Regions from separate parts of the Shewanella sp. ALD9 genome, predicted to be linked through region 2. Evidence: predicted binding sites of a transcription regulator. Region 2 holds the regulator's gene; the other holds the start of a gene.
The links. The regulator LexA, encoded in region 2, represses DNA repair genes until DNA is damaged. The targets are predictions, from matches to a motif close to TACTGTATNNNNATACAGTA.

Region 1 (5,777 bases), on a different contig from region 2:
CCGCAGCAAAAATCTCTGAAGCCGATGCACTATAACGATCAACCATCACCGCCAATGGGCCATTATATGCACTGGCGCCATCATTATCACGATTTTGATTAATGCCACCATTAGCATCACGGATTTGAACAACTGGGCCCATGTCAATAAACAGGCCTGTGAGTAATGTCGCTTCGGTTAATGCTCCACCGCCATTACCACGGAGGTCAATAATAATCCCTTCAACATTGTCTTTTTCAAGTTTAGTGATTTCTTTAGCCACATCTTGTGACAAATTCATATAAAATCCAGGGATTTGAATCACCCCGACTTTACGATTGGCATACTGGCCTTCTTTAGGCTCAACCACTTTTGAGGTCGCGGCACGGTCTTCTAAACGAATTTTATCTCGGGTAATGACCACTTCAAAAGGTTTAGCATTAGCCCCGCCTTTATTCGGTAAAATCTGTAATACGACTTCACTTCCTTTTGGCCCTTTGATCAAATCAACAACATCATCTAAACGCCAACCTATGACATCAACAATGTCACCGGTTTTTTGACCAACACCAACAATTTTATCTTCTGGTGATAATTTCTCGCTATTGGCAGCAGGCCCTCCGGCCACTAAACTTTTGATGACGGTGTAGTCATCATCCATTTGCAACACGGCCCCAATACCCTCAAGACTTAAATTCATTTCCATTTGGAAACGTTCTGCATTACGAGGTGATAAATAACTTGTATGAGGTTCAACACTACGAGCAAACGCATTCATGACTGTTTGAAACACGTCTTCGCTTTGTGTTTGGCTTAAACGCTTAATGGCATTGTTGTAACGCTTCTCGAGCACTTCAACAATTTCAGGCCACTTTTTACCGGTTAATTTAAGATTTAACGCGTCATATTTAACGCGCTGACGCCAAAGTTCATTCACTTCGGCTTCATCTTTTGGCCATTGCGCATCTTTGCGATCAAATTCATACGCATCGCCAGCTTGAGTAAAATCGAACTCTTTATCAAGCAAAGACAACGCATAAGCAAAACGCTCATAACGACGTTTCTGTACTAGGTCGTACATGGTAAATGCAGGGCTAATATCGCCTGATTCAACCATGTTATCAAACTGGTTTTGATATTGACTAAAGCTCGCAATGTCTGCCGCAGTCAGCACATTACGACGATAATCAAGTTGCTCAAGAAAACGGGTATATATTTGCTCAGAGAATGCATCGTCAAGTACAAAACGATGATAATGCGAGCGAGTAAACAAAGTTGTTACTCGCTTGCTAGCCACTTTATGTTGTGGCTCTTGTGCTAGTTTAGGTAACTCGCTGATTTGAATCGTTGGTGAAATTGCCCATGCCGAAAAGCCGACAAATAAACTGGCAATTGACGCGGCCAAGGTAAGTTTTCGCATCAACAAGTACTCCTTAAATTTCTATAATAGTATGTGCTCAGCACGTACTTTGATGGATAAGCCAGAATCTAATTGAACAAGCACATCCTCTTTATTAATATCAGTCACAACACCAGGAACAGGTGTGGCACCTAATTTAACATTAACGCGTTGTTTTTGTTTTAAATCTTCTAGCTTAGCCGGCACAAGTTTAATCACTGGAGCCGCTACCGGTGCAGGACGTTCCTTTTTAACGGCAGGAGCACGTTTAGGTGCCACTTTCTTTGCCGGCTTTTTAGGCGCTAACGCTTGACGTTTTGCTTTGGCTTTATCTTGGCTTTCTTTAAGCGTCAAAATAGCATGGTCAATGTGCTCTTGTTCTAATTCAGCACATTCATTACCGTCAAGATCTATACGTTTAGCACCTGCTTTAACGCCTTTCAAATAGCGCCAGCTGCTTGTGTAACGACGAAGCGCTACACGTAATTGTGTTTTACTGACTTTAGAATCATCAGCTAACCGTTCAGCCAAATCTTGAAACAAACCAATTTTTAATGGCTTCGTTTCACCTTCTGCAATAAAGCATAAAGGAAAGGTTTCATATAAATACGCTAAAATTGCGTTGGTGTCGGTCAACTTGTCTGTTGATTCCATTTTTACTTCCACGTTAATAAAGGGACTGATTATGCGGCATACAATTTGCCTTGCAGTCGTTCATCTTTCGTTAAACCTTACTGTTAAGGCTTAACGTACAAAATATCACTATCCGCCAGTTTGCTAAAGTCATTGAAACAAACCTTAACAATTTAACCAAACTTACTCTCAGCTTAATCATCGCTCATCAGTAAATCCAGCACAAATGCGTATAGCGGCATATTATAAAGCCCGCGACAGCGAATGCGACCATGATTTAATCTAATTTGTTCGCTATTTAACCAAATAGGCAAGTTTCGAAACTTTTTACCATGTTTTCTAAACCAATTTGATCATCTTGATCGAATCGATTCAGTAATGGGCTGTCAATATCTAACACTGCCACAACCTCATTTCCCTGCCTAACAGGGATCACGATTTCTGAATTACTGGCAGAATCGCATGCAATGTGGCCATCAAATTGATGAACGTCGGCAACTCGTTGGGTTTTATTTTCTGCTGCGGCAGTGCCACAAACACCTTTGCCGATATTGATACGGGTACAAGCCACTTTACCTTGGAATGGTCCAAGGACTAATTGTTCACCACGCTTAATATAAAAACCTGCCCAGTTTAGGTCTTCTAGGTTGTCATTTAGCAACGCTGAAAAATTTGCCATAGCAGCAATCAAATCATCTTCGCCTTCAAGTAAAGCTTGTGCTTGACGATTTAATGTTTGGTAAAATTCGGTTTTCATGTCCATTCCTTAAGCTGACACTCAATCGAAGAATGAGTGATGAATACGACTATTCTGCAGATGTAGTTTTAGCCGTAGTCTTTTTAGTTTTCGCTGTAGGAGCGTTTTTAACCTGTACGATGCCTTTTAGCAAGTTAGAAAGCTCATCTTTATTGTTTGCTAGATAAAATGCCAGCTGTTCGCATTTATTTTCATCAAGTCCGAGGTCTGCCTTAATAAGAAATGGCACTAGGTTATCGGAAATATCAAGCATCTTATCGTAGGCATCAGCCTCTTTCTTCGATATAAATGTCATCTTTTCCACCCCTTCTCTGACCACGACAAATTGGGTTATCACTGCCATGATGTAATCCTCACTGTTTTTATATACAGTGCATAGAATCTCACATAGTTAACTTATGATGCAAGTGTTCTGATTATTCTGATATTATCAAGCACAAGAAAATCGAGATTATTTAACAATTAACTCATTTTTCTGCCAATATAAGGCCAAGCAGAGAGGTTTGACTCTTCGCTACCCAATAATGTGTTTTACTATGGATTAGATTAATTCTTCATGCATGAATTTGATGATCATGATTCTATAATTCTATGCCAATCATGTGATTTGGCAGTGAGAAAACGAGCTTTGCCTTCAAGTGCCCGTGCGCTTTGTCCGCGTTGCCACACGGCGCTCTATGATTCACCTTATTGCTCCATTAATGGCATGCTAGCGTTATGCGTTGCGGCGTTAATTATTTTTATTCCTGCTAATTTATTGCCAGTACTCGAAATCCACTTCCTTGGCAGTGTACGAACCACTACGGTGCTGCAAGCTGCTGTGACGGTTTGGGCCGAAGGATATTGGGTTGTAGGCCTAGCGGTAATGGTTGCGGCAGTTATCGCGCCTGGGTTATTGATTTTGTCAATTATGGCTCAAGTTGTAATTGTAAAATTAAAACTGCACAACTCATTTTGGCAAAGAACCTACACTACATTGTTAAAAAATCATGGTTTGATATCACAAATGACCATGTTAGAAATTTATGTCATCAGTTTTCTCGTGTCGGCCTTTCAGTTATCAGACTTTTCCGATGTGTATTTTGGTATGGGAACATTCAGTTTTACAATGTTGTTTATCATCATCTTATTTTTACAACGTGAATATAATCTAGAACACATGTGGAGTTATGTAGATGCCTAGTACTCCAATTACACCATCCAATGAACATATAGTGGACAGCCCTAAGCAAACTGCGAATACCGATAACGAGCCGAAAACTGAGGTTTTACCTCATATTCAGGGCAAGAAAATGGGCTTATGTTTATGCCCTGTTTGTCGCAAACTTAACGTCACAAGTAACAGTCATTGTCGACGTTGTTTTAGTCAATTAAGTAGCCGTAGTTATGCCAGCATCCAACAAAGTTGGGCTTTATTAGTTACCGCGACAATTTTACTTGTTGTCGCCAATATTTACCCTATTACCTTGTTAACTAATCGCGGAGTGGTCACCAATGACACCATTTTTAGTGGCATTAGTCATTTAGTCAAAACCGGTATGTTTCCGATTGCTATCATTGTTTTCACTGCCAGTATTTTAGTACCTTGGCTTAAAATTATTGGCTTAGCGACTTACTTGACGGCTATTAGTTTTAACTTACCAATATCAAAAAGAAAATTAATGGTTGGGTTTCACATTATTGAATGGATCGGCCGCTGGTCAATGCTCGATTTATTCGTTATTTCATTAACAGTTGCCTTAGTTAATATGGGGCAATTATTAGACGCAAAACCTGCACCTGCCGCGACAGCATTTGCGTTAGTTATCTTACTAACGCAAGTCGCAGCAAAAGTGTTAGATACTCGATTACTTTGGGACCGCTTGGAAAACACTGATGACACAAATTGAATCGCCTAAAATTGTGAAGAAAAAGTTATTTTCGCCAATATGGTTATTACCGGTTGTTGCTTTGATATTAGGTGCCTGGTTAGGGGTCAAAAGCATTAAAGAATCCGGCATTGAAATATTAATACATTTCCCTAGTGCTACGGGTATTGATATCGGCAAAACGTTGGTCAAATACCAAGGGCTGACTGTTGGTAAAGTCACTGACATTGGTATTGACGATGATCTAAAAGGGGTAAACGTTAAAGTTATTATGGATTACCGTGCCGACCCTTTCCTCAATAAAAATACCCTTTTTTGGTTAGTAAAACCTAAAGCAAGTATTACCGGAGTTGAAGGGCTCGATACGTTATTTTCTGGTAATTATATTGCCCTTCAACCTGGTGATGGTCGCTCTGCTACCGTATTTGAAGCACAACGTGAAGCGCCTGCAATACTCCCCGGCAGTGAAGGACTGATGATCGAACTAAAATCCCCTAAACTGGGTTCGATTGATGTTGGCTCGCCTGTATTTTACCGTCAAGCACCTGTCGGAAGCATTGTCAGTTATCGCCTCGACGGAAATAAACAAATAATTATCAGCGCATTTGTTCAAGAACAATATGCCCATTTAGTCAATAAAGACTCCCATTTTTGGAATGTATCGGGCTTGAAAATCGATGCATCTTTAGCAGGGATAAAAGTCAGCACTGAAAGTATCGCGTCTATTTTGGCCGGCGGCATCAGCTTTGATACCGGGAGCTACACTGAAAAAGCCCAAAATGGTGATATTTACAACCTTTATGAAGATGAGCTCACCGCAATTGGAGGCGTTCAGTTTAGTTTAACCGCATCTAGCAGTGAAGATGTTAATGAGGGCACTGCCATCACCTACCGCGGCATTGTTATCGGTGAGATAGAAAAAGTCACCTTAACTGATGCTGGGGTGCAGTTTATCGCTCGAGTAGAGCATCATTACAAAGCATTAATTACCAGTGATAGCCAATTTTGGATAAGTGGGGCTGAGTTATCATTAAAAGGTGTCAAAAACGTCAGTAGACTGGTTACTGGCAGTGTTATTAATGTCTTACCAGGCACTCAAATAACCGAAGAGGCGATGCAATTTGAATTGGCATCACATGCT
Region 2 (5,777 bases):
ACCGCTTAATTCTTTGTGGTACGTCGCCACTTCCATCACATGGTCATAACCTAAATACACGGGTACTAAGGTTACTGGGCGCTCTATCCCACGTAGCACACTGTTAATTGTCATAGCCAACATACCGGTTTTAGGCGCTAACAAACGTCCTGTACGCGAACGACCTCCTTCAGTGAAATACTCGACCGCATAACCCTTAGCAAATAACTGATCTAAATATTCACGAAATACTGCGGTATAAAGTTTATTACCATTAAAACTACGACGGATAAAGAATGCCCCACCACGGCGGAACATCGGCCCTGCTGGCCAAAAATTAAGGTTAATACCGGCAGCAATGTGCGGCGGAACCATGCCCTGATAATACAAAATATACGACAGTAGCAAGTAATCCATATGGCTACGATGACAAGGAACGTAAACAATTTCATGGCCATCATGATGTAACTGTCTTACTTGCTCGGCACCTTTGATATTGATGCCACTGTATAATTTGTTCCATAACCAAGTCAGGAAACGTTCGGCAATACGCACCAAACTATCAGAATAGTCAGCGGCAATTTCATCAAGGTATTCAATGGCGGTTTCACGCGCTTTCTCGACTGTTACTTTCTTATTTGCAGACTCTTCTTCAATGGCTTTTTTGATAGATTCTGATTTTAATAAAGAGGCAAACAACGCTTGTCGATTCGGTAATTGTGGCCCCGTCATCACTTTGCGTTGACGGCGGAAATGCACACGGGCGACTCGGGTCAATTTGTGAGCAATTCTTTTATCAGTACCATGTTCATCGGCCATATGACGAAGCGATAATGCATTAGAAAACTGGACGAAATTATGGCGTCCTAAAAATAAAATCATTAACCATTTACGTAACCACGTAGGGTTTTCACGTTCAAATACTGCAGCTTTCATGCTGTCTTCTTCTTTACCTGGGGTACGTCCCCAATAAAGGCAAACAGGAACCAACTGTATATCTAATTCAGGGCTCTCACTATGAAGTGACAATAAACTGGTAAAATAATTAAGGAATTTGTCACCACTTTCACGTTTACCAAATAGTGGTTTGCGGCCCTCTAAACAGACCACTCGAGGCACGGTTAAGCCATCAAGCTGTAATGGCTCATAAGGACTGGGCAGACCAAAGCCCTCGGTGATTTCGCTCAACGCGGCAATATCGCTAATAGATTCCGTTTTCATTAAATAAACCAAAGGTTTAGTTGGATCTATATTGAGGTCATCAAAAGGATCGTGAGGGACCACAATGGTCTGTACCATCCACTTTTGAATCCATCTTAATGCTCGTAAAAATATTGAATCTGGTTTTGACATGGTTATTTTCGCAACATAAGCCACTGTAATATTGTCGTATAGGATACCAGAAACCACCCTGCTTACACTATCAGACCGATCTATCTTTACGTTTAAGCTCTCACTATCAGAAATAACATAAGACAGAAAATTAGTAATAGTTAATTAAAACATATTGTTGAGTGATACTTAATCAACAAAATACAAAAAATAGTTGGTTAATACTTGCGCGAACACAAACACTGTATATAATGACAGTCACTGTATAAAAAGACAGGAATCATCATGAGACCGTTAACGCCGCGCCAAGCAGAAATTTTAGACTTAATTAAAAACAATATCGCCGAAACAGGTATGCCACCCACTCGTGCTGAAATTGCGAATCGTCTTGGCTTTAAAAGTGCTAATGCCGCCGAAGAGCATTTAAAAGCATTAGCCAAAAAAGGCTTTATCGAGATCATGCCTGGTACCTCAAGAGGCATTCGTTTACCTCATGAAGAACAGGTTGAAACCGGTCTGCCACTCATTGGACAGGTTGCTGCTGGTGAACCTATTTTGGCCCAAGAGCATGTAGAACAATACTATCAAGTCGATCCAAACATGTTTAAACCCGCCGCAGATTTTTTATTGCGAGTGCGTGGTGACAGCATGAAAAACATCGGCATTTTAGAAGGCGACTTACTCGCTGTACATAAAATGCAGCAAGCACGTAATGGCCAGGTTGTTGTGGCACGTGTTGATGATGACGTCACCGTAAAACGATTTGAACAAAAAGGTAATGTGATTTATCTGCATGCCGAAAATGAAGATTACAATCCGATAAAAGTAGATTTAAGTTGCCAAAGCCTAACCATCGAAGGGCTTGCCGTTGGCGTTATCCGTAATGGAGATTGGTTATGAACAAACTAATGGGCATCGCGCCACGCCACCCGGGCTTATGGGTAGATTTAACTGAAACAGAACTGCATGGCACCCAAACCATTCAAACATTACAAACTGTCACCCAAGGTGAAGCTGAACTGAGCCAATTGTGCAGCCAGTTAGCAATATTGAGCCAGCAAGGCAGATGGATTGTATTAATTAGTCCGCCGCATATTGGCTATAAACATATGCTGGCAAGTGCTGGTGTAAGAATGGATCGCATTTTACTGGTGCACACCAAAGATGAAGTCGAAACATTATGGGCCATGGAGAAAGCGCTCACTAGCGGTACATCGAGCGCAGTAGTAACTTGGACAAGCTCACTTGATGCTCGCGATAGTCGCCGTTTAGAAATTGTCGCCAAAAGTGCACGTGCATTAGGGGTGGTAATTGAAGATGTGAATGCTCACTTACCTCACAAACATCAACTTGTTAGCCCTACATTAGCAAATGGAACAAGTAATTTTTGCTCATTTCACTAAGCACGAACCCTTCATTACCAAGCCCTGTATTGAATTCAGGGTTTTTTTTCATCTTTTTTCAGCCTATTAGCCAACAAAGTGATCTTGATCAATGTTTAATCTACAAGTAATGTGGTTAACAAGGATGAAACATTTTTTATCTTTAATTGGACGTGAATGGTAGTAATCAAGATTACTTTCAGACAAATGAGCCAAATCAAAATTGATAAGTTCAGTAGTAGGTACAAGCGTGGTGCACAGCTAACAATAAAACCGTAGACCGTATGTTTACAGCCACCAAAGTACTTTGAGGTCATCAAACTTTTTTCGGGAACCGAAGAGTTTGCATAGAGCAGAGAATTACTGTGTGACTCTTCTTTGTAGTTGCTATTTGCAATTAGCAGAGGAGTAGTCTTGTGAAGCAATGGTTGTATTGTTTACTGGTGGTGTTTGTAGCACTTCCGCTTGGGGCATCAGAAATGCCCCTCAACATGACTCAAGGCGTGACAGATATCAGTGGCAAGGTTTATGACCTCCACATGACGATTCTTTACATCTGTTGTGCAATTGGGTTAGTGGTGTTTGGGATCATGATTTACTCAATGATTTATCACCGCAAATCAAAAGGCGCTGTCGCGGCCAATTTTCACGAAAGTACCAAAGTGGAAATTGCTTGGACCGTCATCCCTTTCATCATCTTAATCGGCATGGCTATTCCAGCCACCAAAACCTTGATTGCTATGGAAGATCCCAGTGATGCTGATCTCACAATAAAAATTACCGGGTCGCAGTGGAAGTGGCATTACAGCTATTTTGATAAAGACATCGAATTTTACAGCACATTATCCACTCCCAGAGCACAAATTGATGGCAGTGAGGCCAAAGGCGAGCATTACCTCCTTGAAGTCGATAAGCCATTAGTACTGCCCATTAACCAAAAAGTGCGCTTCTTGATGACATCTGATGATGTTATCCATTCATGGTGGGTACCCGCGTTTGCCGTTAAAAAAGATGCCAATCCAGGCTTTATCAACGAAGCCTGGACTCGTATTGATAAGCCTGGAACGTATCGTGGCCAATGTGCCGAGTTATGCGGTAAAGACCATGGTTTCATGCCGATTGTGGTGCAAGCATTATCGGAGGCCGATTTTGATAATTGGTTAGTGGAGCAAAAAAAACTAGCAAGCAATGCAGCTGCAGCCGCTGCGGCATCAATGTCTAAAACCTTGTCTATTGAGGAGCTAACCTCACAAGGTGAACAAATCTATATTGCTAGGTGCGCCGCTTGTCACCAACCCAATGGTGCGGGTCTTCCTGGTGTATTCCCATCATTAATTGGCAGCCCTATCATAAAAGGCCCTGTTAACGATCATCTGAATATCGTCTTAAACGGTAAACCAGGTACTGCAATGCAAGCCTTTGCAAAGCAACTTAGCGCCCAAGAAATTGCCGCAGTCATTACCTTTGAGCGTAATGCGTGGGGCAATAATAGCGGTGATGTAGTTCAAGCTGCTGATATAGGCAACTTTTTAGGCAGTAACGAGGCAAGCACCGAACCAAGTAAAGCAGTAACCGATGCAGCAAATACTATTGCAGCAACGACAACTGACATTACCGATGCGGTTACCGACAAAGCCAATCAAGCTGTCGAAGCCTTAGCAGAAGCTGTTGTACCAGAGGATCTGCCCACGTTAACCTTGGAGCAATTAATTGCTGAAGGTGAGCAGGTTTATACTACGACATGTGCTGCATGTCACCAAGCCACTGGCGCTGGTTTACCAGGCGCTTTCCCTTCACTTATTGGCAGCCCTGTTGTTACTGGACCGGTTAGCGGACATATCGATATCGTTATGCACGGAAAACCAGGTACCGCAATGCAGGCATTTAGTAGTCAACTTAGCCCGCAAAAGATGGCGGCTGTGATTACTTATGAGCGCAATGCGTGGGGCAATAATTCTGGCGAAGCGGTGCAACCTGCCGATGTCGCTAGCCATGGACAGTAGGGGAAAACAATGAGCACAACAACGCACGATACACTGGCTACCGCTCATGATGATCATCATCACGGTGCTCCGAAGGGGCTAATGCGCTGGCTACTCACCACTAACCATAAAGATATCGGCTCGCTGTATTTATGGTTTAGTTTCATTATGTTTCTTACTGGCGGTGCGATGGCAATGGTGATTCGAGCTGAATTATTTCAGCCTGGATTACAGCTAGTAGAACCTAACTTTTTTAATCAGATGACCACAGTTCATGGCCTCATCATGGTGTTTGGGGCGGTGATGCCCGCTTTTACCGGGTTAGCAAACTGGTTAATTCCAATGATGATTGGTGCCCCAGATATGGCACTACCGCGAATGAACAACTGGAGTTTTTGGATTTTACCCTTCGCCTTTACCATTTTATTAGGTTCACTCTTTATGGAAGGCGGCGGCCCTAACTTTGGCTGGACATTCTATGCTCCGCTCTCAACCACCTATAGTCCTGACAGTACCGCCCTATTTGTTTTCTCCATTCACATAATGGGAATAAGTTCGATAATGGGCGCAATTAACGTCATTGTAACCATTGTAAACTTGCGAGCTCCTGGCATGACCTGGATGAAGTTACCTTTGTTTGTGTGGACTTGGCTCATTACCGCATTTTTACTGATTGCAGTAATGCCGGTGCTCGCAGGTGCGGTCACCATGGTATTAACCGATAAGTTTTTTGGTACTAGCTTTTTTGATGCTGCAGGTGGTGGCGATCCGGTGATGTTCCAGCATATTTTCTGGTTCTTTGGCCATCCCGAAGTTTACATCATGATTTTACCGTCCTTCGGTATTATCTCCGCGATAGTACCAACCTTTAGCCGTAAAAAGCTGTTTGGTTACTCCTCGATGGTTTACGCCACTGCCAGTATTGCCATTCTGTCATTTTTGGTATGGGCACATCACATGTTTACTACTGGTATGCCTGTTTTTGCCGAATTGTTTTTCATGTATTGCACCATGTTGATTGCCATTCCAACCGGGGTGAAAGTGTTTAATTGGGTCGCCACTATGTGGCGCGGTTCAATGACATTTGAAACTCCAATGCTGT

Region 1: CXF88_RS11630 (YebG family protein) is a predicted target of LexA. The motif match lies at 3,123-3,142, and genes of this name have one in related genera.

What each region holds. Positions count from the first base shown of each region.
Region 1 is NZ_PJCD01000003.1:912,865-918,641, reverse strand. Features, by position in the region: gene prc (carboxy terminal-processing peptidase) at 1-1,399, opposite strand, end outside; gene proQ (RNA chaperone ProQ) at 1,421-2,032, opposite strand; gene CXF88_RS11635 (GAF domain-containing protein) at 2,310-2,768, opposite strand; gene CXF88_RS11630 (YebG family protein) at 2,818-3,111, opposite strand; gene CXF88_RS11625 (paraquat-inducible protein A) at 3,325-3,951, shown strand; gene CXF88_RS11620 (paraquat-inducible protein A) at 4,061-4,657, shown strand; gene CXF88_RS11615 (MlaD family protein) at 4,644-5,777, shown strand, end outside.
Region 2 is NZ_PJCD01000001.1:144,303-150,079, reverse strand. Features, by position in the region: gene plsB (glycerol-3-phosphate 1-O-acyltransferase PlsB) at 1-1,332, opposite strand, end outside; gene lexA (transcriptional repressor LexA) at 1,597-2,211, shown strand; gene CXF88_RS00725 (SulA-like leucine-rich domain-containing protein) at 2,208-2,714, shown strand; gene coxB (cytochrome c oxidase subunit II) at 3,110-4,696, shown strand; gene ctaD (cytochrome c oxidase subunit I) at 4,706-5,777, shown strand, end outside.